2 regions of the Streptomyces sp. JNUCC 64 genome follow, and region 2 is predicted to be linked to the other one. Evidence: riboswitches for the same ligand, from Rfam matches in the RefSeq annotation. Region 2 holds a riboswitch; the other holds the start of a gene.
What was found. Region 2 has a riboswitch for glycine ahead of gcvT (glycine cleavage system aminomethyltransferase GcvT). Riboswitches for the same ligand answer to the same signal wherever they lie in the genome.

Region 1: another riboswitch for glycine. It lies ahead of gcvP (aminomethyl-transferring glycine dehydrogenase); the one in region 2 lies ahead of gcvT (glycine cleavage system aminomethyltransferase GcvT).

What each region holds. Positions count from the first base shown of each region.
Region 1 covers NZ_CM137015.1:7,262,564-7,277,552, forward strand. The annotation lists gene ACVWNX_RS29895 (DUF881 domain-containing protein) at 1-666, shown strand, start outside; gene ACVWNX_RS29900 (small basic family protein) at 663-995, shown strand; gene ACVWNX_RS29905 (DUF881 domain-containing protein) at 1,001-1,906, shown strand; gene ACVWNX_RS29910 (FHA domain-containing protein) at 2,054-2,929, shown strand; gene ftsR (transcriptional regulator FtsR) at 2,944-3,699, shown strand; gene ACVWNX_RS29920 (bifunctional nuclease family protein) at 3,796-4,269, shown strand; gene ACVWNX_RS29925 (MerR family transcriptional regulator) at 4,493-5,128, shown strand; gene ACVWNX_RS29930 (DNA polymerase IV) at 5,182-6,699, shown strand; gene ACVWNX_RS29935 (PRC-barrel domain-containing protein) at 6,597-6,992, opposite strand; glycine riboswitch at 7,106-7,203, shown strand; gene gcvP (aminomethyl-transferring glycine dehydrogenase) at 7,373-10,258, shown strand; gene ACVWNX_RS29945 (DUF5999 family protein) at 10,429-10,635, opposite strand; gene ACVWNX_RS29950 (hypothetical protein) at 11,003-11,581, opposite strand; gene ACVWNX_RS29955 (glutamate-cysteine ligase family protein) at 12,136-13,656, shown strand; gene ACVWNX_RS29960 (CPBP family intramembrane glutamic endopeptidase) at 13,869-14,669, shown strand; gene ACVWNX_RS29965 (PhzF family phenazine biosynthesis protein) at 14,670-14,989, opposite strand, start outside.
Region 2 covers NZ_CM137015.1:2,242,118-2,257,106, reverse strand. The annotation lists gene ACVWNX_RS08830 (hypothetical protein) at 1-174, opposite strand, end outside; gene ACVWNX_RS08825 (L-serine ammonia-lyase) at 362-1,729, opposite strand; gene glyA (serine hydroxymethyltransferase) at 2,162-3,430, opposite strand; gene gcvH (glycine cleavage system protein GcvH) at 3,452-3,832, opposite strand; gene gcvT (glycine cleavage system aminomethyltransferase GcvT) at 4,170-5,285, opposite strand; glycine riboswitch at 5,464-5,557, opposite strand; gene ACVWNX_RS08805 (AAA family ATPase) at 6,113-6,880, shown strand; gene ACVWNX_RS08800 (enhanced serine sensitivity protein SseB) at 7,055-7,870, shown strand; gene ACVWNX_RS08795 (enhanced serine sensitivity protein SseB C-terminal domain-containing protein) at 8,314-9,096, shown strand; gene ACVWNX_RS08790 (ABC transporter permease) at 9,474-10,475, shown strand; gene ACVWNX_RS08785 (ABC transporter substrate-binding protein) at 10,538-12,319, shown strand; gene ACVWNX_RS08780 (ABC transporter permease) at 12,390-13,388, shown strand; gene ACVWNX_RS08775 (ABC transporter ATP-binding protein) at 13,385-14,482, shown strand; gene ACVWNX_RS08770 (ABC transporter ATP-binding protein) at 14,497-14,989, shown strand, end outside.

The DNA of each region.
Region 1 (14,989 bases), 5.0 Mb from region 2:
GGGGCGGCGCAGGCGCGGGTGGCGGCTCCGGAGATCGCCAAGGAGCGCGAGGAGCTGATCGACCGGGTCGAGGCCGAGACGGCCGCCGCGGACGAGCTGGAGAAGAACGTCGACGCCCTGCGGGACGAAGTGCACGACCGCCGGAGCGAGGCGCTCCGGCACACGGACCCGCCCGACGACCTCATCGGGGTCCTCGCGGGCTCCTCCGCCGTGCACGGCCCCGGCGTCAAGCTGGTGGTGGACGACGCCAAGGAGGCCGCCGCGGACGGTGACGGTCCACGCGGCACCTCGGGGTTCTCCGACACCGGCCGGGTCAAGGACCGCGATCTCCAGCGGGTCGTCAACGGCCTGTGGTACTCGGGTGCCGAGGCCGTCTCGGTCAACGGGCAGCGGCTCACCGCGCTCTCCGCGATCCGCGCCGCGGGCGACGCCGTCCTGGTGGACAACAAGCCCCTGGTCCCGCCCTACACCGTGCTCGCCGTCGGGGACGGGCAGCGGTTGAGCACCCGGTTCCAGAACAGCCCCGACGGCCTGTACCTGAACGCCCTCCAGGAGAACTTCGGGATCAGGACCGGCATTTCCACGCACAAGGAACTGCGGCTGCCCGCGGCGCCGAGTGTGATCGTCCGCACCGCACAGCCGAGAACAGAGAAGGGCACATCGTGATCGCCGTACTGGGCCTCGTCCTGGGAGTCGTGGCCGGACTGCTGGTCCGGCCCGAAGTCCCCGCGGTGGTCGAGCCGTATCTTCCGATCGCCGTGGTCGCGGCGCTCGACGCCGTCTTCGGAGGGCTCCGGGCGATGCTCGACGGCATCTTCGACGACAAGGTGTTCGTGGTCTCGTTCCTGTCGAACGTCGTGGTCGCGGCCCTGATCGTCTTCCTCGGGGACGAGTTGGGCGTGGGCGCCCAGCTGTCGACCGGAGTGGTCGTGGTGCTCGGCATCCGCATCTTCTCCAACGCCGCCGCGATCCGCCGACACGTCTTCCGGGCGTGAGGCCGATGAACTCCCGAGACCCCGAGGACCGGCGAGGCCCCCAAGACGAGGGCGTCCCGCCCCGGCCTCCGGCCCCGCCCGAGGACCCGGCCCCCGGGCTGCGCAGGGAACTGCCCGCCGAGGTGCCGGCGGAGCCCGTCGACGACGAGGGCGGCGCCCCGTACGGCCGACGGCCCGCGCAGCCGGGCCTGACGGGCCGCCAGCGCCTCGTCAAGGGGCTGTGGCCGCCGCGCCTCAGCCGCGCGCAGCTGATCGTCGCACTGTTGCTCGCGGGGCTCGGTTTCGGCCTCGCCGTGCAGGTCGCGTCCACCAGTGACAGTAGTGTGCTGCGTGGCGCCAGACAGGAGGATCTCGTACGCATCCTCGATGAACTGGATGACCGCACGCAACGTCTAGAAGATGAGAAGAGGCGTCTCGACGACCAGCGGACCGAACTGGAGAACAGTTCGGACCAGGCCGAGGAGGCGCGCAAGCAGACCGTCGAGAGGGAGAAGCAACTGGGCGTGCTGGCGGGCACCGTCGGTGCCCAGGGCCCGGGGATCACCATGGTCGTCACCGATCCGCGCGGGACGGTCGAGTCCCGCATGCTGCTGGACGCCGTCCAGGAGCTGCGCGCGGCCGGGGCCGAGGCGATCCAGCTCAACGGCGTGCGGGTGGTGGCCGGTACGTACCTCACGGGCGGCGAAGGGGAAGGGGTGAGCGTGGACGGGGCCGAGATCAGTCCGCCGTACCGGTTCAAGGTGATCGGACGGCCGCAGGACCTGGAGCCCGCGCTCAACATCCCGGGTGGCGTGGTGCAGACTCTGGAGAAGGAGCAGGCCAGCGTGACCGTGAAGCGCTCGGAGAAGATCGTTGTTGACGCCTTGCGACCGGCGAAGCGGCCTGACTACGCTCGGTCGTCCTCCCGGTGAACAGGGGAGCGCGACGGCCGTTCGGCGAGGGCGCGCGATCGCGGGGGGTCGACGCACCGGAAGAGCGGTGCGTGGTGGAAACTGTCCGGTGGGTACGGACGTTGTGAAGATGTCCGGGTCGGCAGGTGTGTGTAATCAGGGTTCGTCCTGCCCCACGGGCGGGTCTGTTTCGGTCAAGGGGAATCGCCCGTGAAGTTGTTTGCGAAGTTGTTCGGCAAGAGCGCACGTCAGGACCGTGGCAACGCCACGGCCAGGCACCGTGCCCCGCGCCCCGGCGACGCCGGTGAGCCGTCCGGTGAGCGTCCGCTCTTCCGTGATCAGGTCGGAGCTCCGGGGGGTGACGTTCCGGGTGGACAGGGCGCGTCCTCTGTTGACCCCGCCTCGTCCGGCCGCATAGGTTTCGGGGAACCGTCAACCTCAGGTACGGGTGGAGGGTTCGCCCCCGGTCCGTACGCGTCCACTGCCCCCGGCGGGCAGCCGCAGGAGGGTCCGTCCATGCCTTTGGTGTGCACCAGGTGCGGCAACCGGAACGCCGAGGCGAGCCGTTTCTGCTCCCACTGCGGAGCGCCCCTGCGCGGTGGCGCCGAGCGTCCGTCGGAGACGACGTCGACCATCTCGATCTCGGGGCTGGAGGCGTACGACTCCGAGGTGACGGGGCAGACCCAGCTGCCGTCGCTGTCCCCCGAGGCCCAGGCCGCGGTGGACGCGCTGCCGTTCGGTTCGGCGCTCCTGGTGGTGCGCCGCGGCCCGAACTCCGGCAGCCGGTTCCTCCTGGACGGCGATCTGACGACCGCCGGACGTCATCCGCAGAGCGACATCTTCCTGGACGACGTGACCGTGTCCCGTCGCCACGTCGAGTTCCGGCGCGGTCAGGACGGCGCCTTCACGGTCGCCGACGTGGGCAGCCTGAACGGTACGTACGTCAACCGCGAGCCGGTGGACGACGTCCGGCTCTCCCACGGTGACGAGGTGCAGATCGGCAAGTACCGGCTGGTCTTCTACGCGAGCCAGCGGGGCGTCTGACCCTGGGAAGGTCCATGGTGCACTCATCGAGCGGCGGTGCCCGGAACGGCGCCGCCGCCGACGGCCGGCTCGTGAGCATCGGGACGGTACTGAACACGCTTCGGGACGAGTTTCCCGAGGTCACCATCTCCAAGATCCGCTTCCTGGAGGCGGAGGGGCTGATCGAGCCGCGACGCACCCCCTCCGGTTACCGCAAGTTCAGCTCCCAGGACGTGGAGCGACTGGGCCATGTGCTGCGGATGCAGCGGGACCACTACCTTCCGCTCCGGGTGATCCGTGAGCAGCTGGACGCTCTGGAGCGGGGGGAGCCGGTGCGGCTGCCCCCGGTGGGGCGGCCCGGGGACCCGCTGGACGACCGTCTGCCGGGTCCTGAGGGGCCGGTGGGGGCCGAGGGCCCCACGGCGGCCCGGATCGGCCGGGACGAGCTGATGGCGGCCGTCGGCGTCGACGCGGAGGTCCTCGCGGAGTGGGAGTCCTACGGACTGCTCGCCCCGCTGCCCGAGGGCGGCTACGACGCCTCGGCGGTCACCGTCGCGGGGCTCGTCGTCGAACTCGGCCGGTTCGGCATCGAGCCGCGCCATCTGCGGGCGATGAAGGCGTCCGCGGAACGGGAGGCCGGGCTCGTCGACCAGATCGTGGCCCCGCTGCGGCTGCACCGCAACCCGCAGACCAGGGCACATGCCGAGGCCCGTACCCGGGAGCTGGCCGGGCTCACCGTCCGGCTCCACTCGGCCCTCCTCCAGGCCGCCCTCGGCGTGCGGCCGACCTGACGGGAACCGGTCTCGATGGCGCGAGAGCGGCCCGTCGGCCGGTCGGCCGGAGTGCCCGACTACCCAAAGGTGCCGGGCACGGCCTAGGGTTGCTGTGTGAACGAGCTCGACGTCGTAGGTGTCCGGGTCGAAATGCCCTCCAACCAACCGATCGTGCTTCTGCGAGAAGTGGGAGGCGACCGTTACCTCCCCATCTGGATCGGTCCGGGGGAGGCGACGGCGATCGCCTTCGCCCAGCAGGGCATGGCTCCCGCGCGTCCGCTGACCCACGACCTGTTCAAGGACGTGCTGGAAGCCGTGGGCCAGGAGCTGAGCGAGGTGCGCATCACGGACCTCCGCGAAGGCGTCTTCTACGCGGAACTGGTCTTCGCGAGCGGAGTCGAGGTCAGCGCGCGTCCCTCCGACGCGATAGCGCTGGCGCTGCGGACGGGAACGCCGATCTACGGGAGCGACGGGGTCCTGGACGACGCGGGGATCGCGATCCCCGACGAGCAGGAGGACGAGGTGGAGAAGTTCCGCGAGTTCCTCGACCAGATCTCCCCCGAGGACTTCGACACCAACAGCCAGTGACCGTGTCGTGCGGCGGAGCGCCTCGGGCGTCCGGCCGGATTTCGAGGGTCGTCCCGGTACCGGGGGCGGCCCTCTCGGCGCATTCGGTTAGCCTTTCCCCACCATCGGGCACGGGAAACCACTCGTAGGGTGATTATCACTCGGCGTGGCGAGTGTGGCGATCGTTGACGCACCCCGAGTGACTGCCTACCGTCGGGAAGGCAGGTCAAGGACGGAGGTCGGCGTGAGAAGCAGCGGCGACGGTACGGCTGGGGGTGCCCCCGGACGGATTCCGGGGGAAGGCGGCCCGTACGCGCTCTACGAGGGCCGGGCCGGGCAGCCGCCGACCCGTTCCCGTCCCGCCCCCGAGGGCGACGGACGTTCCCCCGAGCAGGTCGGCTACCGGGGCCCCACGGCGTGCGCCGCCGCGGGCATCACCTACCGCCAGCTCGACTACTGGGCCCGTACCGGGCTGGTCGAGCCCAGTGTGCGGCCCGCCCACGGCTCGGGCACCCAGCGGCTCTACAGCTTCCGCGACGTGGTCGTGCTGAAGATCGTGAAGCGGTTCCTCGACACGGGCGTCTCCCTCCAGAACATCCGCGCCGCCGTCCAGCATCTGCGGGAGCGCGGGTTCCGGGACCTGGAGCGCATGACGCTGATGAGCGACGGGGCCACCGTCTACGAGTGCGGCTCCCCCGACGAGGTCCACAAGCTGCTCCAGGGCGGCCAGGGCGTCTTCGGGATCGCCGTCGGCGTGGTGTGGCGGGACGTGGAGAGCGCGCTCTCGCAGCTGCACGGCGAGCGGGTGGACACCGGGGAGACCCTGATCGGCCACAATCCGGCGGACGAGCTGGCCCGCCGTCGCAACCGGGCCGGCTGACCCCGGTCCCGCCGCCACCGCCGTTGTCAGTGGCGTAGGGCAGCATCGGAGGGGTGAGGAACCAGCCCACCATCCTGCATCTGGACATGGACGCCTTCTACGCTTCGGCGGAGCAGGCGGCCAAGCCCAGTCTGCGGGGCAAGGCCGTGGTGGTGGGTGGCCTCGGGCCGCGCGGAGTCGTCGCCACCGCCTCGTACGAGGCGCGGCGTTTCGGGGTGCGTTCCGCGATGCCCACCGCCCAGGCCCGGCGGCTCGCCCCGAACGCCGCCTACCTGGTGCCCCGCTTCGCCTTCTACCGGGAGATCAGCGACCGGGTGATGGGCCTGCTGAGGGAGCTGTCGCCGCTGGTGGAGCCGCTCAGCCTGGACGAGGCGTTCGTCGATCTGGAGGCGGTCGGGGCGGCCCGGGACGAGGCGTCCGCCCGCGTGGTCGGCGAGCGGTTGCGCGCGGACATCAGGGCGGCCACCGGGCTCACCGGCTCGGTGGGGCTCGCCGCGTCCAAGATGGTCGCCAAGATCGCCTCGGAGGAGGCCAAACCGGACGGGCTGCTGCTGGTGCCCGCCGGTACCGAACGGGCGCTGCTGGCGCCGATGCCGGTCCGGGTGCTGCCGGGGGTCGGCCCCGCCACCGGGGACCATCTGCGGCGCGCGGGCATCACCACGGTCGGGGAGCTGGCCGAGGCGGGCGAGGACGAGCTGGTGCGGCTGCTGGGCCGGGCGCACGGGGCGGGGCTGTACGCGATGGCCCTCGCCCGTGACGAGCGGCCGGTGGTGGCCGAGCGCGAGACGAAGTCGGTGTCCGTGGAGGACACCTACGACGTGGACATCCACGACCGGACCCGGGTGCGGCTGGAGGTCCAGGGGCTCGCCGAGCGGTGCGTACGGCGGCTGCGGGCCTCGGGGCACTCCGGACGGACGGTGGTCCTCAAGGTGCGCCGTTACGACTTCTCCACGCTGACCCGCTCCGAGACGCTGCGCGGTCCCACCGACGACCCGGCGGTGGTGCGGGAGGCCGCCGCCCGGCTGCTGGAGTCCGTGGACACCACCGGGGGCGTGCGGCTCCTCGGAGTGGGGGTGAGCGGCCTCGCCGACTACACCCAGGAGGACCTCTTCGCGCAGGCGGCGGGGGAACGTGCCGGGGAGGAGCCGCCCGCCGCCGGGGACGGCGGTGAGGGCGGCGCCGTGGACACCGGGGCCCCGGGGATGGCCGGGGACGGAGCGGAGGGTGCCGGGGCGGTCCCCGCGCGGTCCCGGGCGTTCCCCCGGTGGCCGGCCGGGCACGACGTGCGGCACGCCGTGTACGGGGCGGGCTGGGTCCAGGGCAGCGGGGTGGGGCGGGTGACGGTGCGGTTCGAGACCCCGGACGCGGGGCCGGGGCGGGTGCGCACCTTCGCGGTGGACGATCCGGAGCTGACCCCGTCGGATCCGGTGTCCCTGCTGACGGACCCGCCCGGGGAGGGGACGGACGGCTACCGCTCGCCGGAGGAACCGGCGGCGTCGCCCGGGCCCTCCCCGCCGAGGGCCTCCCTGACGGACGGGACCGGGCCGGGGGAGGCCACGTCGAGCCCGTAGTGGTGGTACAGCCGGAGTTCCTGCTCGGGGGAGAGGTGGCGGCCGACCCTGAAGTCCGGGGCGTCCCTGATCAGGGCCCTCTCGAAGGGCACCCGGAGGGTGCCCTCCACCAGTTCGCTGGGTTCCAGGGGGACGAACGCGTCGCGGCTGAACAGCCCCGTCCTTATCGCCGCCCATTCCGGTACCCCGGTGGCGTCGTCCAGGTAGACCTCGTCCACCGTGCCGATCCTCGTGCCGTGGAGGTCGAACGCCTTGCGGCCGATCAGGTTGCGCGGATCGATGTCGGTCTGCACGTGCCCTCCAGCTGGTCGCAACTCATCCGTAAGCACTACGAAAGAGCACATTTCTCAGGGTGGCCACTCGAAGCTCAGCGCGAAGACCCGCTGGTAGGCTGGTAAACGGCTGTTGACCCTGCGCGGGAGAGCTCCCCGGCTGACGACCGGGGGCGCCGAAGGAGCAAATCCTCCCCGGAATCTCTCAGGCCCCCAGTACCGCGCGGGTGAGGTCACTCTGGAAAGCAGGGCGGACGGTGCGCACCCTCCACCCTCACCGACGGTGAAAGCCGGGCTCCGGTCCGGTGAAGCTCTCAGGTTGAGATGACAGAGGGGGAGGCCGTCCGGGCACCCGCGTCATGGTGCCCCTCGCAGGTCGTACCGACCAGGAGGCCCCCGCAATGACTGTCAACCGTCCCCCGCTCTCCCGGCTCGAACAGGGCATCCCCTTCGAACGGCGCCACGTCGGCCCCGACGCCGAGGCCCGCGCCAAGATGCTCGCCCAGGTCGGATACGGCTCGCTGGACGAGCTGACGGCGACCGCGGTCCCCGACGTCATCAAGAACGCCGAGGCCCTGAACCTGCCCGGGGCCCGCACCGAGGCCGAGGTCCTCGCGGAGCTGCGCTCCCTCGCCGACCGCAACCAGGTGCTCGGCTCCATGATCGGACTGGGCTACCACGGCACCTTCACCCCGCCGGTGATCCTCCGCAACGTCATGGAGAACCCGGCCTGGTACACCGCCTACACCCCGTACCAGCCGGAGATCTCGCAGGGCCGTCTGGAGGCCCTGCTGAACTTCCAGACCGTGGTCGCGGAGCTGACCGGGCTGCCCACCTCCGGCGCCTCCCTGCTGGACGAGGGCACCGCCGCGGCCGAGGCCATGGCGCTGGCCCGCCGGGTGGGCAAGGTCAAGAACGGGGTCTTCCTCGTCGACGCCGACGCCCTGCCCCAGACCGTCGCCGTGATCCGGACCCGCGCCGAACCGACCGGGGTCGAGGTCGTCGTCGCCGACCTCGGCGAGGGCATCCCCGCCGAGGTCGCCGAGCGGGGCGTCACCGGTGTCCTGCTCCAGTACCCGGGAGCCTCCGGCGCGGTGCGCGACCTGCGGCCCGTCATCGAGCGGGCCCACGAGCTGGGCGCGGTCGTCACCGTCGCCGCCGACCTGCTCGCCCTCACCCTCCTCACCCCGCCCGGTGAGCTGGGCGCCGACATCGCGATCGGCACCACCCAGCGCTTCGGCGTGCCGATGGGCTTCGGCGGACCGCACGCCGGGTACATGGCCGTCCACGAGAAGTTCGCCCGCAGCCTCCCCGGCCGTCTGGTCGGCGTCTCCGTCGACGTCGACGGCAACCGGGCGTACCGGCTGGCGCTCCAGACCCGTGAGCAGCACATCCGCCGGGAGAAGGCCACCAGCAACATCTGCACCGCGCAGGTGCTGCTCGCCGTCATGGCCGGCATGTACGCCGTCTACCACGGCCCCGAGGGCCTGCGGACCATCGCCCACCGGACCCACCGCTACGCGGCGATCCTCGCCGAGGGTCTGCGCACGGCGGGCACCGAGGTCGTGCACGGCGCGTTCTTCGACACGGTGACCGCCCGGGTGCCCGGCCGCGCCGCCGACGTCGTCGCCGCGGCCCGGGAGGGCGGCGTCAACCTGCGGCTGGTCGACGCCGACCACGTCGGCATCGCCTGCGACGAGACCACCACCCGCGCGCAGCTCGCCGCCGTGTGGTCCGCCTTCGGCGCCGAGGCCGATGTCGAGGCCTTGGACGCCGTCCTCGCCGACGCCCTGCCCCGGGAGCTGCTGCGCTCCGACGACTACCTGGCGCACCCGGTCTTCCGGCAGTACCGCTCGGAGACGGCGATGCTGCGTTACCTGCGGCGGCTGTCCGACCGGGACTACGCCCTCGACCGGGGCATGATCCCGCTCGGCTCGTGCACCATGAAGCTGAACGCCACCACCGAGATGGAGCCGGTCACCTGGCCGGAGTTCGGCCAGCTGCACCCCTTCGCCCCGGCCGAGCAGGCGCAGGGCTATCTGACGCTGATCCACGAGCTGGAGGAGCGGCTCGCCGAGGTCACCGGCTACGACAAGGTGTCCCTGCAGCCCAACGCGGGTTCCCAGGGCGAGCTGGCCGGGCTGCTCGCGGTCCGCGCCTACCACCGGGCCAACGGCGACGAGCGGCGCACGGTCTGTCTGATCCCCTCCTCCGCGCACGGCACCAACGCCGCCAGCGCGGTGATGGCGGGGATGAAGGTCGTGGTGGTCGCGACCGCCGACGACGGCGAGGTCGACGTCGAGGACCTGCGGGCCAAGATCGAGCGGCACCGTGACGAGCTGGCCGTGCTGATGATCACCTATCCCTCGACGCACGGGGTGTTCGAGGAGCACGTCGCCGACATCTGCGCGGCCGTGCACGACGCGGGCGGTCAGGTCTACGTCGACGGCGCCAACCTCAACGCCCTGGTGGGGCTCGCCAAGCCCGGCCGGTTCGGCGGCGACGTCTCGCACCTCAACCTGCACAAGACCTTCTGCATCCCGCACGGCGGCGGCGGTCCCGGTGTGGGCCCGGTGGCGGTGCGCGCGCACCTGGCGCCGTATCTGCCCAACCACCCGCTCCAGCCCTCGGCCGGGCCGGAGACCGGGGTCGGGCCGATCTCGGCGGCCCCCTGGGGCTCCGCGGGCATCCTGCCGATCTCCTGGGCGTACGTGCGGCTCATGGGCGGCGAGGGGCTGAAGCGGGCCACCCAGGTCGCGGTGCTCTCGGCGAACTACGTCGCCAAGCGCCTCGAACCGCACTTCCCGGTCCTCTACACCGGTCCGGGCGGTCTGGTGGCCCACGAGTGCATCATCGACCTGCGTCCGCTCACCAAGGAGACCGGCGTCAGCGTGGACGACGTGGCCAAGCGCCTCATCGACTACGGCTTCCACGCCCCGACGATGTCGTTCCCGGTCGCGGGCACCCTGATGATCGAGCCGACCGAGAGCGAGGACCTCGGTGAGCTCGACCGCTTCTGCGACGCGATGATCGCGATCCGCGCGGAGATCGACAAGGTGGCGTCGGGCGAGTGGCCCGCGGAGGACAATCCGCTGCGGAACGCGCCGCACACCGCGCGCGCCCTGGGTGGGGCGTGGGAGCACGCCTACGACCGTGACGAGGCGGTCTTCCCGGCCGGGGTGTCGCCCGCCGACAAGTACTGGCCGCCGGTCCGCCGGATCGACCAGGCGTACGGCGACCGCAACCTCGTCTGCTCCTGCCCGCCGCTGGACGCGTACGAGGACTGAGCAGCCCTCGGATGACGGGGTCGGTCCGGGAGCGTCCGGACCGGCCCCGTCGGCGTTCCGGCGGGGCGGTCGCCCCGTGCGTGCCGCCGTCGCGTGCCGTCGCGCTCGCCGTCGGTGGCGCGTTGGCGGCGCGCTGGCGTGTGCGTCGCCGTGCGGGCCGTACCAGCGGCCTAGGCGGCCGTCATCACGCCGTCCGTCCCCAGGGGACGGTGCGGCGCGATGATCTCCCCACTGGGCAGCAGTTCGCCGGTGTCCTCGAAGAGCAGGACGCCGTTGCAGAGGAGACTCCACCCCTGTTCGGGGCGGTGGGCCACGGCGAGCGCGGCCTCACGGTCGGCGGACTCCGCCGTCGGGCACGATGGCTGGTGCTGGCACATGATGGATGCGTTCTTTCGCTGCGGTGTGACGTCAGTGCTGCGGCTGGACTCGGTGCTCATGGCCGCCCCCCGTATCGTCGGACTGCTCCCCAGTGTTGCCCCCCGGACGGGATTCCGCAGGGATTTCGCGGCAGCGGGTTCTTCCGCGCGGAAGACCTATCACCCGCAAGGATGGTTCCGCTCAAATTGCTTGTCCGAACGGGGGGTTCGACATGGCCACAAAGGGCTAGTCCTTCCGGGCCGGTGAGCGGAGAAGAGCGGGCCCGGCACTCTGGGTGAGTGCCGGGCCCGAGGGGTCGTGCGCGGGCGTGCGCCCCCTCCGAAGCCCCGTACGCCGATGGACGGGGAGTGCAGGGAGGGGGAGGGCTCAGGCGGGCGCGGTGAGCGGGGGCTCCGGGGTGAGCCGGTGGCCCAGCGCGGGCAGCAGTTGGTCCGCGCGGAGCGCGTGGTGGGCCGCGACCCCGGGGGGCGCGGGGGCCAGCGGGACGAGCAGGTCGGCCGGGGCGAGGGTGCCGCCCGCGGGGTCGGCCGTGGTGTCGCCGTGCAGCCACAGCGTCAGCATGTAGAGCCCGGGGACGGACAGCAGCCGGGCCTGGTACGGCGTCGGCAGGGACTCGGCCTGGCGCACCGCGCGTTCGGTGGAGGCGATGTACGGGCCCTCGAAGAAGTGCGAGAAGGCCCAGCCGTCCGGGGTGAGGACGGTGTCCGCGGCGGCCACGGACTGGTCGCCGGAGCGGATCACGTAGCGCCAGCCCGACAGACTGGTGGACGAGGCGGGCACGAGCCGGTCGAGCACGTGGACGGGCAGCGGCAGTTCCGCCACGACGGGACCCTGCGCGGTGCGCAGGGCGGGGGTTCGGGCCTCACGGACGGCCGTGGGGGAGCCGAGTGCCGCGACGACGCTGCGCAGGGCGGGCGCGGGAGCGGGTGGAAAGACCAGCGGCATGGTGGGTCGCCTCTCATTCACCGGCAGGCGGAACCAGGGAAAGTGCGGACGTCACTGTCAGCGCATGAGGTCAGAGGTGGGCGAGGCGGCGGGGGACCGGGGCCGCGAGCGCCAACTCTCTGCCTTGGTAGCGAAGTTTATACGACGCGTGTTCGTTTGCTGATTCGGCTAGCTGATCGAATTGCGGGGAACAAGATGCGTTCAGGTCGGCGCGCGAGGTATTTTTATCCCCATTCGTGGGGCTCGTGACTCCGTGACCTCGCGTTGCTTTCCGGGGCCGGACGGCTCGTTTTCTCCGACCTTTCGAGCCATCATTCGGCGGAGTTCCCGCCGACACCTCCCCGGTGCCGTGCACCATCCGTGCCGGTGTTTCCCGGATGTATCACCCATTGCCCACGGAAACCGCTCCGCGGGTTAACGTGTCAACGGTAACCGTCCGGGTGGCCGCAATGGGGCGTTATCGATCGTGCCGTCTGGGCATCATCCCCCAGGACGGACCCCAGGACAGAGCGGCCGGGACGGTGGGCTGCCCACTTCGAGGAGGGAACGCTTCGATGGGGGAGAAGGTCGTAGCGGGCGCGGTCGACCTGTCCGACCGGCACCGGTACCGGGCGAAGCTCCGGCAGTGCCTGGCGGGACTCGGGCGACTGCTGGAGGAGGAGCGCTTCGACCGGCCCAAGAACCTCATGGGACTGGAGATCGAACTCAATCTCGCCGGGCCGGACGGACTGCCGCGCATGATGAATGCGCAAGTGCTGGAACGGATCGCGAGCCGGGATTTCCAGACCGAGCTCGCCATGTTCAACCTGGAAGTGAATATCGCCCCCCACCGGCTCGGCGGACGGGTACTGGACCAGCTCGCCGAGGAACTCCGCACCGGTCTCTCGTACGCGCACCGGAAAGCGAACGAGGTCGACGCCGGAATCGTGATGATCGGGATTCTGCCGACCCTCGACCAGAAGGACCTGGTCTCCGCGAACCTCTCGGAAGCCGACCGCTACACCCTGCTCAACGACCAGATCGTCGCCGCCCGGGGCGAGGACTTCCTCCTCGACATCGACGGGGTCGAACGGCTCGTCTGCACGTCGGAGTCGATCGCCCCGGAAGCCGCCTGCACCTCGGTGCAACTGCACCTCCAGGTGACCCCCGCCCGGTTCGCCGGGGTGTGGAACGCGGCGCAGGCCGTCGCCGGGGTCCAGATCGCGCTCGGCGCCAACTCGCCCTTCCTGTTCGGCCGCGAGCTGTGGCGCGAGTCCCGTCCACCGCTGTTCCAGCAGTCCACCGACACCCGTCCGCCGGAGCTGGCCGCCCAGGGGGTGCGTCCGCGCACCTGGTTCGGGGAGCGCTGGATCGACTCCGCGTACGACCTCTTCGAGGAGAACCTGCGGTTCTTCCCGCCGCTGCTGCCCATCTGCGACGACGAGGACCCGCTGCGCACCCTCGACGGCGGCGGGGTGCCCTCGCTCGCCGAACTCGTCCTGCACAACGGCACCGTGTACCGATGGAACCGTCCCGTGTACGGCATCGCGGACGGCGTCCCGCACCTCCGGGTCGAGAACCGGGTGCTGCCCGCCGGGCCGACCGTCACCGACGTCGTCGCGAACGCCGCCTTCTACTACGGGGTCGTGCGCGCCCTGGCCGAGGACCCCGTCCCCGTGTGGACCCGGCTGTCCTTCGAGGAGGCCCGGGCCAACTTCGACGACGCCTGCCGCCACGGCATCGACGCCGAGCTCCGCTGGCCCCGCCCGGGACGCCACGGCGGCGTCCGGAGCGTTCCCGCGGTCACCCTGGTGCGGGAGGAACTGCTGCCGCTGGCCTCGGCCGGACTGGACGCCTGGGGCGTGGCCCCGGCCGACCGGGACCGCTACCTCGGGGTCATCGAGGAGCGCTGCCGCACCCGGGTCAACGGGGCCTCCTGGCAGACGGCCACCTATCACCGCGCCCTGGAGGGCGGTCTGGGGCGCGAGGCGGCGCTGGCGGCCACCACCCGCCGGTACTGCGAGCTGATGCACTCCGGGGAACCCGTGCACACCTGGCCGGTCGGACTGCCGCAGCCCGCCTTCCCGTTGGAGTGACCGGCCTGCCCCTGCCTTCCCCGGCCGGGTGACACCGCTCGTGCCGTCCGCCGCCGGGTGACACCGCCCGTGTCCGCTCCGGCCGGGTGACACCTTCCGCGCGCCCCCCCGGCACCGGGGGCGGTGCCGTCGGGAGAGGATGGGCCCGTGGCCGGGCCGGGCCGGGTGGCCCGGGTCCGGCGGGAGCAGGGGACCACTCGACTGGAGGCAGGGTGCAGACGCTAGCGGGGACGGCGGCCGGGCCGGTGGAGCGGCTCTCACGGCGGACGCTGCGGGACGAGACGCTCCTGGTGCTCGCGCTCTCGCTCGGCGCGAGCGGGGTGGCCGCGCTGATCAGCTTCCTCGGGTCGGTCACCGAACCGGGCGGCCTCAAGGACCAGGCCGCCACCATGAACGCCTCGGCGGCGCCCGGACGGCCCTGGCTCGACCTCGCCTGGCAGCTCTTCGGCATCACCTCCGCCCTGGTGCCCGTCGCCTTGGTCGCCCATCTGCTGATCAGGGAGGGCGTCGGACTGAGGGCGCTCGGCTTCGACCGCTCCCGGCCCTGGTCCGACCTGGGCCGGGGAGCGGCCGTCGCGGCGGTGATCGGCAGCACCGGGATCGTGTTCTACCTGCTGGCCCGGGGGTTCGGCGCCAATCTGACGGTGGTGCCGGAGGCGCTGCCCGAGGTCTGGTGGAAGTTCCCGGTGCTGGTGCTGTCGGCGGTCCAGAACTCCGTGGTCGAGGAGGTCATCGTCCTCGCCTATCTGCTGCGCAGGCTCGACCAGCTGGGCTTCTCGCCCTGGGCCTCGCTGACCGTCAGTTCGGTGCTGCGCGGCTCGTACCACCTCTACCAGGGCATCGGCGGCTTCATCGGCAACATGGTGATGGGCGTGGTGTTCGTCTGGCTGTACCGGCGGTGGGGGCGGGTGGGGCCGCTGGTGGTGGCCCACACCCTGCTCGACATCGGCGCGTTCGTCGGATACGCCCTGCTCGCGGGCCGGGTCGACTGGCTGCCCACCCCGCCGGAGTGATCAGTCCGTCGGCGCGGCGGCCAGCAGCTCGCCGTCGACGACGGTCACCGCGTGCCCGGTCAGCAGGGTGCGGGCGCCCCTGACCTCGGTCCGCACCAGACCGGAACGGGCCGACGCCTGCAGCCCGGTGAGGGTGGCGCGGCCGAGGCGCGCGCCCCAGAACGGGGCGAGCGCGGTGTGGGCGCTGCCGGTCACCGGGTCCTCGTCGATGCCGATCCGGGGGAAGAAGCAGCGCGACACGAAGTCGTGCTCCCCGCCGGGTTCCGCGAGGGCGGTGGCGATGACGCCCCGCTCCGAGAGCCGGGTCAGCGCCCGCAGAT
Region 2 (14,989 bases):
CTCGATGAGCTCACGCAGTCGATCCCGTTCCAGTTGGCGCTGGATGAGGGACTCGACATAGGCGGACATGCCTCGTTTGCCTGTGCGTGCCTTGAGGGCGGCGATGGTGCCTTCGTGGAGCGAGACCGAAACGGGCCGGACGGGTCCTTCGCCAGGCGCTGAGGAAGTATCCATGGAGTCCATTTTAACAAGACTCTTGTTATTGGGTGAGGTGATTGTTCGGTCTGTTCTGCCCGAGGGAGGGCTCCCTCGGGTCTGTGTCTATCCCGAAGGGCTCCGGGAGCTTTTGCCGCTTGGGTACGGCGAGCCTCAGCGACGACGGAATGCCGAAGCGCTGCTCAGGGCCGACCGGGACGGCGCCTCAGCACTCGATGATGTTCACCGCGAGCCCGCCCCGAGCCGTCTCCTTGTACTTGACGCTCATGTCGGCGCCGGTCTCCTTCATGGTCTTGATGACCTTGTCCAGGGAGACCAGATGGCTGCCGTCGCCCCGCATCGCCATCCGCGCGGCGGTCACCGCCTTCACGCCCGCCATTCCGTTGCGCTCGATGCAGGGGATCTGCACCAGCCCGCCGACCGGGTCGCAGGTGAGGCCGAGGTTGTGCTCCATGCCGATCTCGGCGGCGTTCTCGACCTGCTCGGGGGAGCCGCCCAGCACCTCGGCCAGGGCGCCCGCCGCCATCGAGCAGGCGGAGCCCACCTCGCCCTGGCAGCCGACCTCGGCCCCGGAGATGGAGGCGTTCTCCTTGAACAGCAGCCCGATCGCCCCGGCGGCCAGCAGGAAGCGGACCACGCCCTCGTCGTCCGCGCCGGGCACGAAGTTCACGTAGTAGTGGAGCACGGCGGGGATGATCCCGGCCGCGCCGTTGGTGGGGGCGGTGACGACCCGCCCGCCCGCCGCGTTCTCCTCGTTCACGGCCATCGCGTAGAGGGTCACCCACTCCATCGCGTGCGCCGCAGGGTTCCCCTCGACCCGCAGCTGCCGGGCCGCGCCGGGTGCCCGGCGGCGGACCTTGAGTCCGCCCGGCAGGATGCCCTCCCGGTTCATCCCCCGGGACACACAGGCCCGCATGACCTGCCAGATCTCCAGCAGCCCGTCGTGGATCTCCGCCTCGGTGCGCCACGCCTTCTCGTTCTCCATCATCATCGAGGAGATCGACAGACCGGACTCACGGGCCATCCGCAGCAGCTCGTCACCGGTCCGGAACGGGTACTTCAGCACCGTGTCGTCGAGCTTGATGCGGTCCGCGCCGACCGCGTCCTCGTCGACGACGAACCCGCCGCCCACCGAGTAGTACGTCTTCTCCAGCACGGCCCGGCCCTCGGCGTCACGGGCGCGCAGGATCATCCCGTTGGCGTGGTAGGGCAGGGTCTCGCGACGGTGCAGGACCAGGTCGTCGTCGAAGGAGAACGGGATCTCGTGGGCGCCCAGCAGACTGATCCGGCCCTCCGCCTTGATCCGCTCGACCCGTTCGTCGGCGTGCTCCACGTCCACCGTGCGCGGGGACTCGCCCTCCAGCCCGAGGAGCACCGCCTTGGGCGTGCCGTGGCCGTGACCGGTGGCGCCCAGGGAGCCGTACAGCTCGGCGCGCACGGAGGCGGTGTGGGCCAGCAGCCCGTCGTTCTTCAGCCGCCGCGCGAACATCCGGGCCGCGCGCATGGGGCCGACCGTATGGGAGCTGGACGGGCCGATGCCGATCGAGAACAGGTCGAAGACCGAGATGGCCACGGGAGGACTCCTAGCTGGTGGCCGGTGGACGTCGTTGTCCACCGGGTGGTGCGGACCCGCCGGCCCGGTGGGACCGGGCGGGTCGTCGGGCGGGCGGGGCCGGTGGTGACCGGCGGCCGACCGGGGGTCGGTGCGATCGGGAGGATCGTTTCTGCAAGGCGCTTCGAGGCGTTTCGAAGTGCTTCGAGACCCCTCGGAGCGGCCTCGAAGCCGAGTCGCTTCGGAAGCACTTCGGAAGCACTTCGGAGGGGCTCGGGGGGCTCGTCCGGGTTTCCCCGGCCGGGCCCCGCGTTCCCGAAGGCGCTCGCTCCTTCAAGTGTCACCCGTCGTGGCCGGGACCAGCCGGGGCGACCGGCACGGGCCGGTGGACCGGTGGACCGATGGGCCGGTGCCGCCCCGGCCGGATCGCGGCCGGGGCGGCACCGGAGGGGACTACAGCCCCGGGTACAGCGGGTGCTTGTCGGCCAGGGCGGTGACCCGGGCCTTCAGCGCGGCGGCGACCGTCTCGTCGAACGACGGCTTCAGCGCCTCGGCGATCACGTCGGCGACCTCGCGGAAGTCGTCCGCGGTGAAGCCCCGGGTGGCCAGCGCGGGGGTGCCGATGCGCAGACCGGAGGTGACCATCGGGGGGCGCGGGTCGTTCGGGACCGCGTTGCGGTTCACGGTGATCCCGACCTCGTGCAGCCGGTCCTCGGCCTGCTGGCCGTCCAGCTCGGAGTCGCGCAGGTCGACCAGGACGAGGTGCACGTCCGTGCCGCCGGACAGCACGTTCACCCCGACGGCGCGGGCGTCGTCCCGCACCAGACGCTCGGCGAGGATGCGCGCGCCGTCCAGGGTGCGCTGCTGGCGCTCCCGGAACTCCTCGGTCGCGGCGACCTTGAAGGCGACGGCCTTCGCGGCGACCACGTGCTCCAGCGGACCGCCCTGCTGGCCCGGGAAGACCGCCGAGTTGATCTTCTTCGCCAGCTCCTGGGTCGACAGGATGACGCCGCCGCGCGGACCGCCGAGGGTCTTGTGCGTGGTGGTGGTGACGACATGGGCGTGCGGCACCGGGTTGGGGTGCAGCCCGGCCGCGACGAGACCCGCGAAGTGGGCCATGTCGACCATCAGGTAGGCGCCGACCTCGTCCGCGATCCGGCGGAACGCGGCGAAGTCCAGCTGACGCGGGTAGGCGGACCAGCCCGCGACGATCAGCTTCGGCTTGGACTCCTTGGCGAGCCGCTCGACCTCGGCCATGTCCACCTGGCCGGTGGTCTCGTCCACGTGGTAGGCGACCACGTCGTAGAGCTTGCCGGAGAAGTTGATCTTCATGCCGTGGGTCAGGTGCCCGCCGTGGGCGAGGTTCAGACCCATGATGGTGTCGCCCGGCTTGAGCAGCGCGAACATCGCCGCCGCGTTGGCCTGGGCACCGGAGTGGGGCTGGACGTTGGCGTGCTCGGCGCCGAACAGCTCCTTGATCCGGTCGATGGCGATCTGCTCGATCACGTCGACGTGCTCACAGCCGCCGTAGTAGCGGCGGCCCGGGTAGCCCTCCGCGTACTTGTTGGTGAGCACCGAGCCCTGGGCCTCCATGACGGCGACCGGGGCGAAGTTCTCCGACGCGATCATTTCCAGGGTCGACTGCTGGCGGAGCAGTTCGGCGTCGACGGCGGCGGCGACGTCCGGGTCCAGCTCGTGCAGAGGGGTGTTCAGAAGCGACATCAGATGATCCCTAGTTGTGGGTCAGCCCGCGGAAAAGGCGGTGTAGTCGTCGGCGGAGAGCAGATCGTCCGGCTCGCCCGTGACGCGCACCTTGAACAGCCAGCCGCCCTCGAAGGGCGCGGAGTTCACCAGGGACGGGTCGTCGACGACGTCCTGGTTGGACTCCGTGACCTCGCCGCTCACCGGGGAGTACAGGTCGCTGACCGACTTCGTCGACTCCAGCTCGCCGCAGGTCTCGCCCGCGGTCACCTGCTGGCCCACCTCGGGGAGCTGGGCGTAGACGACGTCGCCGAGCGCGCCGGCGGCGAACTCGGTGATGCCGACCGTGGCGACGCCGTCACCATCGGGAGCCGACAGCCACTCGTGCTCCTTGCTGTAGCGAAGCTGCTGGGGGTTGCTCATGGTGGGAATTCTCCTGTACGCGGGGGAGTGCTGAGGAACGGGACGTCTTGGCATGCGAGACGGACGGCGGGACGCGCGGGGGAACGCGCGCTCCGGCGGCCGTGGACGAGGAGTCCGTGGGCGGATCGGAGTGGTGCGGCGGTGCGGGTGGGCCGTGGGGCGCGTGGGGCGTGAGCCACAGGTGACCGTGGGTCCTACGGGTCCATGGGTCCTGTGAGGTCCGTGGGCTGCGGGGCGACCCGGGACGGGCGGATGCCGGGTGTGACCCGTACCGTCCGTCCGGCGGTGGCCCGCTGCCCGGCGGTGGCCCCGAGCGGGCCCCGCCCGGCCCGGTGGGCTACTTGGCGCGCCGGTAGAAGGGCAGGGCCACGACCCGGTACGGCTCGTGGGTGCCCCGGATGTCCACGCCGACCCCGACGGCGCCCGGCTCGGCGTGCGCGGCGTCCACGTAGGCCATGGCGATCGGCTCGCCGAGGGTGGGGGAGGGGGCGCCGGAGGTGACCTCGCCGATCACCGCGCCGTCCGCGACCACCGCGAACCCGGCGCGCGGCACCCGGCGGCCCTCGGCGACCAGTCCGACCAGCTTGCGGGGCGGGTGGGCGGCGGCCTTGGCGGCGGCGGCCTCCAGCGCGGCCCGGCCGACGAAGTCGCCCTCCTTCTCGAACTTCACCACCCGGCCGAGCCCGGCGTCGAAGGGGGTCAGCGCGGTGGTCAGCTCGTGCCCGTAGAGCGGCATGCCCGCCTCCAGGCGCAGGGTGTCCCGGCAGGACAGCCCGCAGGGCACCAGCCCGACCGGGGCGCCCGCCTCGGTGAGCGCCGTCCACACCCGCTCGGCGTGCTCCGGGGCGACGAAGAGCTCGAAGCCGTCCTCGCCGGTGTAGCCGGTGCGGGCGATCAGCGCGGGGACGCCCGCGACCGTGCCGGGCAGCCCGGCGTAGTACTTCAGACCGTCCAGATCGGCGTCCGTGACCGCCTTGAGGATGCCCGGCGACTCGGGGCCCTGCACCGCGATCAGCGCGTAGGCGTCCCGGTCGTCGCGGACCTCGGCGTCGAAGCCGGCCGCCCGCTCGCGCAGCGCGTCGAGGACGGTCTGGGCGTTGCCCGCGTTGGCGACGACCAGGTACTCGGTCTCCCCGGTGCGGTAGACGATCAGGTCGTCCAGGATGCCGCCGTCCTCGCGGCAGATCATCGTGTAACGGGCCCGTCCGGCGCCGATCGTGCCGATGTTGCCGACCAGCGCGTGGTCCAGCAGCCGCACGGCTCCCGGTCCGGTGACGGTGATCTCCCCCATGTGGGAGAGGTCGAAGAGCCCGGCGCGGGTGCGGACGGCCTGGTGCTCGTCGCGCTCGCTGCCGTAGCGCAGGGGCATGTCCCAGCCCGCGAAGTCGGTCATGGTCGCACCGAGCGAACGGTGCAGCGCGTCGAGCGCGGTACGGCGTGGGGCGGTGCTCATAGAAGGGTGCTCCCAGGGCATGACGGCAGGGCATGACGGCGAGGTGATCCTCCCCATCTGTCATCGGACCTGAGAGGTTCGCCGGGAGCCACGCCGTTGACGGCGGGTCTCTCGCCCGGTTTGCACCTTGGGTGGGACCGCGCGCTCTCCGGCGGCGCGATCCGCTTTTCAGATGTGCCTCGCCCGCGCGGTATCTGGGCCTGAGAGATTCAAGGGAGGGACTTGCTCCTTCGGCGCCCCGGTGTGGCCGGGGGCTCTCCCGCGCGGATTCAAGCGGCCGGTATGCAGTTGGTTGGCGGGCTCATCATTGCACGCATTCGCCGTGGTGGGCAGGGCGGAGTCCGCCGGATCCGGAGGACGGGGCGGGGACGGGGCGCGCCGGACCCGGGAGGGCGCGTCCCGCCGCCCCCGGAATCCAGGCCCCCGTCGGGATCCCGGCGGCGACCCCGACGGGGTTCCCGTGGGGGTGGGGCGCGGCGGCCGGGCCCGGGTGCGCGCCGGGGCGTGCGGAGGCGTTCGGCCGGGGACCGCGACGGCCTCCGCCGGGTGGTCGCGCCCCCGCTCCGGTCCGCCGCTCCCGCCCCGCTGGCCGCTCCGATCCCGTCCCGTGCGGCCCTCCGTTCCCGCCCCGCCCGGGCTCGGGGGCGGCCGACGCGGGTCCGGGGACGGTCCGGCCCGTGCCCGGGACGCGGCCCGGGACGTGGCCCGCCATGTGCCCGGGATTCCGTGACGGTCCTGTGGCGGGATCCGTACGGAAACGCCGTTGTCCGAAATTACCCGCTCTTTACACTCGACGGGGAAGGCTCACGTGACCGACGGAGGGGACGATCACGGTGAACAGGACCAGGGTGTATGTGAGCGCTTCGGGCGTCGCGCTGCCCGAGCAGCCGGGGGCCCGTGCCCGGAAGGCGTGCGGGGGCCGGACCGTCAGGATCGTGCGGGACCTGCGGGAGCGGGCGGGCCGGGGGCCGCGCGCCCTCCGGTTCGCGGCCGGTGACCTCGTGGTGGTCTCCGGGCTCCCCGGCAGCGGCAAGTCCACCTTGATGTCCCGGGCGGTCGACCCCGCCCCGCCGTCCGCCGCCGCCGAGGAGGACGAGGACCCCGACCCCGGCGGACCGCCCGCTCCCGACCGGCCCCCCGCCACCCTGCGGGTGGACTCCCAGGACACCCGGGACCGCTGGGCGGCCCGGATGCCCCCGGCGGTCCCCTACGCCCTGTACCGGCCGCTGGTGCGGCTCGCCCACTTCGCCGGGCTGCGCCGGGCGTTGCGCTCCGGGGCCAGCGTCGTCGTCCACGACTGCGGGTCCCAGGCGTGGGTGCGCCGCTGGCTGGCCCGCGAGGCCCGGCTCCGGGGCCGGGCACTGCACCTGCTGCTGCTCGACGTGGCGCCGGACACCGCGCTCGACGGGCAGCGGTCGCGGGGCCGGGGGGTCTCCCGGTACGCCTTCGCCCGGCACCACCGGGCGGTCGGACGGCTGGTGCGGGACGCGGAGCGCGGAACGCTGCCGCCGGGCTGCGCCTCCGCCGTGCTGCTGGACCGGGCGGCGGCCGACGCGCTCCGGTCCATCCGGTGCGACGGGACGCCGCACGGATAGCCGCCGTCCGGCGCCCGTTCCGTCACCGGCCCTTCTCCCGGGGGACTTTCCCGCACGGCCGCTGCGGCGGGCCGCTCCGGCCGGTGCGGGCACGGGAACGCGGCCCGGGGGCCCGTCGGCTTCGCATAAGGTGCCTGCGCAGACGCAGCGCGGTACCGAGCAGGTGGTTGACGTATGGAGATTCCGGCCCAGGCCCCCCACCCCGCGCCCTCCGGGGCGCCCGAGTCCCCGGTCCCCCCGGACGCCCCCGGTGCGGGGACCGGCTGGCCGGTGAACGAACTGGAGGAGGCGCTCGCCGCCTCGGTGGGGGTGCCGTCCGCCGCCGGGCGGATCATCGAGGTGCTCGGCCGCAGCCGGGTGTGGGTGCCGCTGCCGGACGGCGGCGGTCCCGACAGCGGCACGCTGGACCTGCCCGCCCTGGAGATCGACGGTCAGGGCTACGTCCCGGTGTTCACCTCCGCCGAGCAGTTCCGGCGGGTCGTCGGCGACCGGATGGGCGGCACGGTGGCGCCCGCCGTCGAGTTCGCCCGGGGACTCCCCCCGCAACTGGGCATCGTCCTCAACCCGGACGGGACGGTGGGCGTCCCGCTGCCCCCGGCCGCCGTCGCCGAGCTGTGCCGCGCGGGCCGCACCGTCCTGGACGGTCCGGTCAGCGGCGGGCGGGTCCGGCTCTTCCAGCCCGACTGGAAGGAGGATCCGGTCGACTTCCTCACCGCCGCCGCCGCCGAGTTCGCCGCAGTGCCCGCGGTCACCACCGCCCGCCGCTGTCTGGCGAGCGTGGAGGGCGGAGAACCGGCCCTTTTCGTCGGGGTCGAGCTGGACCGCTGGGAGGACGAGAACCGCGAGCGGCCGCTGGACGCGCTCGGCCGGGCGCTCGGCCGGGTCCCCGTCCCCTGGGGCGTGAACCTGGTCCTCCTGGACGTGGCCCAGGACCCGGTGGCCGACTGGATGCGCGAGCGGGTGCGGCCCTTCTACACCCGCGAGCCCTGACCGGACGCCCCGGCCCGGTGCCCTGACCGGACGCCTCGGCCCGGTTGCCCGGCCCGACCGGCGCGCCGACCAGCGCCGCCGTGCCGCCCCGCCTGCGGCCCGCCGGTCTCCCAGCCCCGCACGCCCCGCAGGCCGGTCCGCCCCGTGCGCAGGTCCGCCGCCCCGCGCCCCACCGCCCCGCCCCGCGCGGAACCGGCCACCAGCGAACGCCCGTCCCCCGTCCGGGACCGCTGGCGCGCGGGGCGGGGCGGGGACGGGTCCGTCCGGGTGACTCCGTGAGCTGTGACGGACCTGGGACCGGCGGGTCAAGTCCGTCCGGGCGGCGGCGCTTAAGCTGGTTCCATGGTCCGGGCGGGGGCCGTGGCGCCCGCCCGGACCATGGCGGGTGTATCGGGTACGGAGCCGCGTCGCGCTGCTCCGACGGGTCGAAGGGGCGGTCAAGGGTGAGTGCGTCGGGCACGGCTGCGGCCGGGCGGATCGAGCACATGCTGCGCCAGGTGACCCCCGGGCGCTATGACGCGTACGAGGCGCTGCTGCAGGCCCTCGCCGACCCCGAGGGCGGCCGGGTCCGGATGCTGCTGTGGCACGGCGCCCCGGGCTCCCCGGACGCCCAGTACGGCAACATGGACCTCGACGGCCTCGGCTACGCCCCCTGCGTCACCTCCGCCCAGGAGCTGTCCGCGAGCGGCTGGAACCGCGCCCACGAGACGCTGCCCGTCACCGAGGTGGCGCGGGCGCTCTACCCCGACCGGTACGGCCTCTGGCTCAACCCGCACGCTCCGGACGGCGGGATCGGCATCCCCTGGCTGGATCTCCGCCGGATCGCCCTGGGGCTGGACCGCCAGCCCGCCGGACCGCTCCGGATCTCCGACCCGGCCATCGAGATCCCCCAGTTCTACGCCGTCCTCGGACAGAACGCCCATCGCACCCCCGCCGTGCGCGCGCTGAACCGGGGGTGGGTGCAGCCCGCGCTCGGCGCCCCCTACCTGGCCATCGGGCTGGACGTGTACGACGCCGGGCCCGAGGCCGTCGAGGCGGTGCGGGTGATGATGCGGCAGTCGATCGGGGCGGTGCCCGAGGGGCTCGCGGTGTCCACGGTGGCCCTGGGCGACGAGTACGACCCCGTCGCGATGTGGCTGAGAGCGAACGCCCGACCGTTCTACGACCGCGAATCGCACGTCGCTCCGGCCGCCCCTACCGCCGGGTACGGTTACCCGCCGCGCTAGCGATTGACTCGTCCTCCCTTGTCGGGCAACAGGTGTTGTGTTCCTGTTGCCCGTTTCCTTTGTCTCTGACGTCCCTTGGGCGGGATGTCTCGTGGTTCTACGCGCGTTTGGCCGAAAAGCTCAACTCCGGCCCGTCCGGGCTGCGTTACCCGCCGTTCGAATAACGGAACCCCACGGACCGCATCACGGTTGCGCATCCATTCAGGACCAGGTCTGGCTACGGATCGCGGCAGCGATGAAGACTCCCGCACCAGAGGTCGCGCGGCCCCGCTCGCCGGGGGTGCCGGTCCTCGCGTACGACGGACCGTCGTACCGTCCGCCCCCGGCGGCAACTACGGGCCGGTCACCGCCGGTTGAGAAGAGGGGTCCCTGCCACGATGACGGCACCATTGCACGAGCCGACCGCCGAAGCGGCCCCGCCCCCCGCCGGGGAGGCCGTGGCGGTCCAGGGGAAAGCGGTGCAGGGGCGCTCGCTCGGGCGCATCGCCTGGGAGCGCCTGAAACGCGACAAACTCGCCCTGTCCGGGGGAGTGGTGGTGCTGCTGCTGGTCCTGGTCGCGGTCTTCGCCCCGCTGATCACCAAGCTGTACGGTCAGGACCCGAACGTCTACCACGAGGACCTGATCGACCCGCTGATGTCCACCCCGGTCGGCTCGCTGGGCGGGATGAGCGGTGAGCACTGGTTCGGCGTCGAACCGGTCAACGGTCGCGACATCTTCGCCCGGATCGTGCACGGGGCGCGGATCTCGCTGCTGGTGGGCTTCGCCTCGGCGCTGGTCGCCGTGGTGATCGGCACGGTGCTCGGGGTGCTCGCCGGGTACTTCGGCGGCTGGCTGGACGCGCTCGTCAGCCGGGCGATGGACCTGCTGCTGTCCTTCCCCCAGCTGCTGTTCATCATCGCCCTGGTCTCCGTGATGCCGAACGAGATGCTGGGACTGACCGGGACCGGGGTCCGGGTCTTCGTGATGATCCTGGTGATCGGCTTCTTCGGCTGGCCCTACGTCGGCCGGGTGGTGCGGGGCCAGACCCTGTCGCTGCGCGAGCGCGAGTACGTGGAGGCGGCCCGCAGCCTCGGCGCGGGGCGCTTCTACATCCTCTTCAAGGAGCTGCTGCCCAATCTGGTGGCTCCGATCATCGTGTACATGACGATGATGATCCCCACCAACATCCTCACGGAGGCGGCCCTCAGCTTCCTGGGTGTCGGCGTCAAGCCGCCCACCTCCTCCTGGGGCGACATGCTCTCCCTGGCGGTGAACTACTACGAGTCCGACCCGATGTACATGGTCATCCCGGGTCTGGCCATCTTCGTCACCGTCCTCGCGTTCAACCTCTTCGGCGACGGCGTGCGTGACGCGCTGGACCCGAAGGGCTCCCGCTGAACTGCCGTACCCCTCAAGCGCCCGTCACCGACGGGCGACGATCACACGGAGGAACCGACATCGTGACTACCCACAGCAGAGGACGGCGCAAGCAGGTCGCGGCGGCGACGGCCGTGGTCGCGGCGCTGCTGGCCACGGCGGCGTGCGGCGGCGGCGACAACGATGGCAAGGGCGGCGGCGGCAAGGCCGCGGGCTTCGACGCGGCCAACAACAAGGTCGCCAACGCCTCCACCAAGAAGGGCGGCACCCTCAAGTTCGCGGGCGCCCAGGACGCCGACTCCTGGGACACCACCCGCGGCTACTACGGCTTCGCGTGGAACTTCATGCGCTACTACAGCCGTCAGCTGGTCACCAGCCAGACCGAGCCCGGCAAGGCGGGCTCCGACCTGACCCCGGACCTCGCCACCGCGCGCGCCGAGGTCAGCGACGACGGCAAGACCTACAAGTACACCCTGAGGGACGGCATCACCTGGGAGGACGGCAAGCCGATCACCTCCAAGGACGTCAAGTACGGCATCCAGCGCGTGTGGGCGCAGGACGTGCTGGCGGGCGGCCCGATCTACCTGAAGGACGTCCTCGACCCCAAGGGCGAGTACCCGGGCCCGTACAAGGACAAGTCCAAGGACAAGCTGGGCCTGAAGGCGATCGAGACGCCCGACGACAAGACGATCGTCTTCAAGCTCCCCGAGGCGAACAGCGACTTCGAGGAGATGCTCGCGCTGACCTCGGCGTCCCCGGTCCGCCAGGACAAGGACACCAAGTCCAAGTACCAGCTCAAGCCGTTCTCCTCGGGCCCGTACAAGTTCGAGTCGTACACCCCGAAGAAGGAACTGACCCTCGTCCGCAACACCGAGTGGAAGCAGTCCTCGGACCCGGTGCGCAAGGCGCTCCCGGACAAGATCACGGTCACCTTCTTCTCCAACGCCAACGAGATGGACAACCGCATCCTCGCGGGCGACTACCACCTGGACATCAACCAGACCGGTCTCTCCCCGCAGGGCCGCATCAAGGCGCTCAAGAGCCACAAGGGCAACCTGGACAACCCGGTCTCCGGCTACATCCGCTACGCGGTGTTCCCGCAGACGGTCGCCCCGTTCGACAACATCGAGTGCCGCAAGGCCGTCATCTACGGCGCCGACCACAAGTCCCTCCAGACCGCGCGCGGCGGCCCGATGGCCGGTGGCGACATCGGCACCAACATGCTCCCGCCCTCCGTCCCGGGCTCCGAGGGCCAGAAGTACGACCCGTACGGCCTCGCCAAGAACGACGGCAAGCCGGACCTGGCCAAGGCCAAGGACGCGCTCAAGAAGTGCGGCAAGCCGAACGGCTTCGACACCACCATCGCGGTCCGCAACAACAAGCCGGTCGAGGTGGCCACCGCCGAGTCGCTGCAGGCGTCGCTGAAGGCGATCGGCGTCAACGTCGAGATCGACAAGTACGACGGTTCGCAGACCTCCGGGATCATCGGCAACCCGAAGATCGTCAAGGAGAAGAACTACGGCATCATCATCATGGGCTGGGGCCCCGACTTCCCGTCGGTGCAGGGCTACGGCCAGCCGCTGTGGGACAGCAAGTACATCCTCGACAGCGGCAACAACAACTTCGCCATGATCAAGGACAAGGCGATCGACGCCAACTTCGACAAGTTCGTCACCGAGCTGGACGACGCGAAGAAGGAGCAGATCGCGACCGAGATCAACCACCAGGTCATGGAGGGCGCGTACTACCTGCCCTTCGTCTTCGAGAAGTTCATCAACTTCCGCTCGTCCGCGCTGACGAACGTCTACACCACGGACGCCTACAGCGGTCAGTACGACTTCATCAGCCTGGGCCTGAAGAAGTAACACCCCCCGGCACACCCGCCGTACGGCACGAAAGGCAGGTGAAGGCCGGGAGCGGTCGGGCCGAAGCGCTGTGCTCGCATACCTCATCAGGCGGTTCATGGCCGCCGCAGTGATGCTGGTGGTCATCGTCGTGGTGGTCTTCGGCATCTTCTTCCTCATCCCCCAGTGGGCGGGCGTCGACCCGGCCACCATGTACGTGGGCAAGCAGTCCGACGACGCGGCCGTGGAGGCCGTCCGCGAGAAGCTCCAGCTGGGCGACCCGATCTACGCCCAGGTCCTGGAGTTCTTCAAGGGCCTGTTCGCCGGGCGCACCTACGCGGCGGGCGGCGAGGTCACCCACTGCCCGGCGCCCTGCTTCGGCTACTCCTTCCGCAGCGAGCAGGCCATCTGGCCGGTCCTGACCGACCGGCTCCCGGTGACCCTGTCGCTGGCCCTCGGCGCGGCCGTGCTGTGGCTGCTGCTCGGCGTCGCGGCGGGCGTGCTCTCCGCGCTCAAGCGGGGCACCCTGTGGGACCGCTCCGCGATGGTCGTGGCGCTCTCCGGCGTCTCCCTGCCGATCTACTTCACCGCGCTGCTCTCGCTCGCCGTCTTCGACCACGGCCTGGGGCTGATCGACGGTCAGTACCAGGAACTCGCCGACGGCCCCGGCGGCTGGTTCCAGGGGATGCTGCTGCCCTGGGTCACCCTCGCCTTCCTGTACGCCGCCATGTACGCCCGCATCACCCGGGCCACCATGCTGGAAGTGCTGGGCGAGGACTACATCCGCACCGCGCGGGCCAAGGGCCTCACCGAGCCGGTCGTCATCGGCAAGCACGCGATGCGCTCCACGATGACCCCGATCCTCACCATGCTCGGGATGGACCTCGGCGCGCTGATCGGCGGCGCGATCCTCACGGAGACCGCCTTCAACCTGCCCGGCCTCGGCCAGGCCGTGCTCAACGCGATCAACGAGCGGGACCTGCCGATCATCCTCGGCGTCACCCTGGTCACCTCGCTCGCGGTGATCGTCGCCAACCTCGTCGTGGACGTCCTCTACGCCGCGATCGACCCCCGAGTGAGGCTCGCATGACCCGATCCCGTACGCCCGGGGCGGCCCTCGGCGAACCCGTCGCCGGGTCCCCGGCGCCGACCGCGTTCCTCGACGTCCGCGATCTCAGGGTGCACTTCCCCACCGACGACGGCCTGGTCAAGTCCGTCGACGGGCTGAGCTTCACCCTGGAGAAGGGCCGCACCCTCGGCATCGTCGGCGAGTCGGGCTCCGGCAAGTCGGTGACCTCGCTGGGCATCATGGGCCTGCACACCGCGGGCCAGTACGGCAAGCGCAAGGCCCGGCTCTCCGGGGAGATCTGGCTCGACGGACAAGAGCTGCTGTCCGCCGACCCCGAGCGGGTGCGCGCGCTGCGCGGCCGCGAGATGGCCATGATCTTCCAGGACCCGCTGTCGGCGCTGCACCCGTACTACACGATCGGCCAGCAGATCGTGGAGGCGTACCGGGTCCACCACAAGGTCGACAAGAAGACCGCCCGGAAGCGGGCGGTCGAGATGCTCGACCGGGTCGGCATCCCCCAGCCGGACAAGCGGGCCGACAGCTATCCGCACGAGTTCTCCGGCGGGATGCGCCAGCGCGCCATGATCGCCATGGCGCTGGTGAACAACCCCGAACTCCTCATCGCGGACGAGCCGACGACCGCCCTCGACGTCACCGTCCAGGCGCAGATCCTCGATCTGATCCGCGACCTCCAGAAGGAGTTCGGCTCGGCGGTCATCATCATCACCCACGACCTGGGCGTCGTCGCGGAACTCGCGGACGACCTGCTGGTGATGTACGGCGGTCGGTGCGTGGAACGCGGCCCCGCCGAGCGGGTGTTCTACGAGCCGCGCCACCCCTACACCTGGGGACTGCTCGGCTCGATGCCCCGGCTGGACCGCGAGGAGACCGAACGCCTCGTCCCGGTCAAGGGCTCCCCGCCCTCGCTGATCAACATCCCGGACGGCTGCGCCTTCAACCCGCGCTGCCCGTACGCGGACCTCCCCAAGGACAACGTCACCCGCACGGTCCGCCCCGAACTCTCCGAGGTCGGCGGCGCCCACTGGGCCGCCTGCCATCTGCCCAAGGAGCGGCGGGAGCGCATCTGGGCCGAAGAGATCGCCCCCAAGCTGTGAGCGAGGACACCACCGTGACGAGCGACGACCAGGGCTCCGCGCCGGTCCCCGCCCCGCGCCCCGGCGGCGCCGCCCTGACGAAGGACGCGGCGCCCGGCGAGGTGCTGCTGAGGGTCAGCGGGCTGCGCAAGCACTTCCCGATCCGCAAGGGGCTGCTCCAGCGCCAGGTGGGCGCGGTCAAGGCGGTCGACGGGATCGACTTCGAGGTGCGCGCGGGGGAGACCCTGGGCGTGGTCGGGGAGTCCGGCTGCGGCAAGTCGACCATGGGACGGCTGATCACCCGGCTGCTCGAACCCACCTCCGGGAGCGTCGAGTTCGGGGACCGGGACATCACCCACCTCGGGGTGGCGGGGATGCGGCCGCTGCGGCGCGACATCCAGATGATCTTCCAGGACCCGTACTCCTCGCTGAACCCCCGGCACACCATCGGCACCATCGTCGGCGCCCCCTTCCGGCTCCAGGGGGTCACCCCCGAGGGCGGGATCAAGAAGGAGGTGCAGCGGCTGC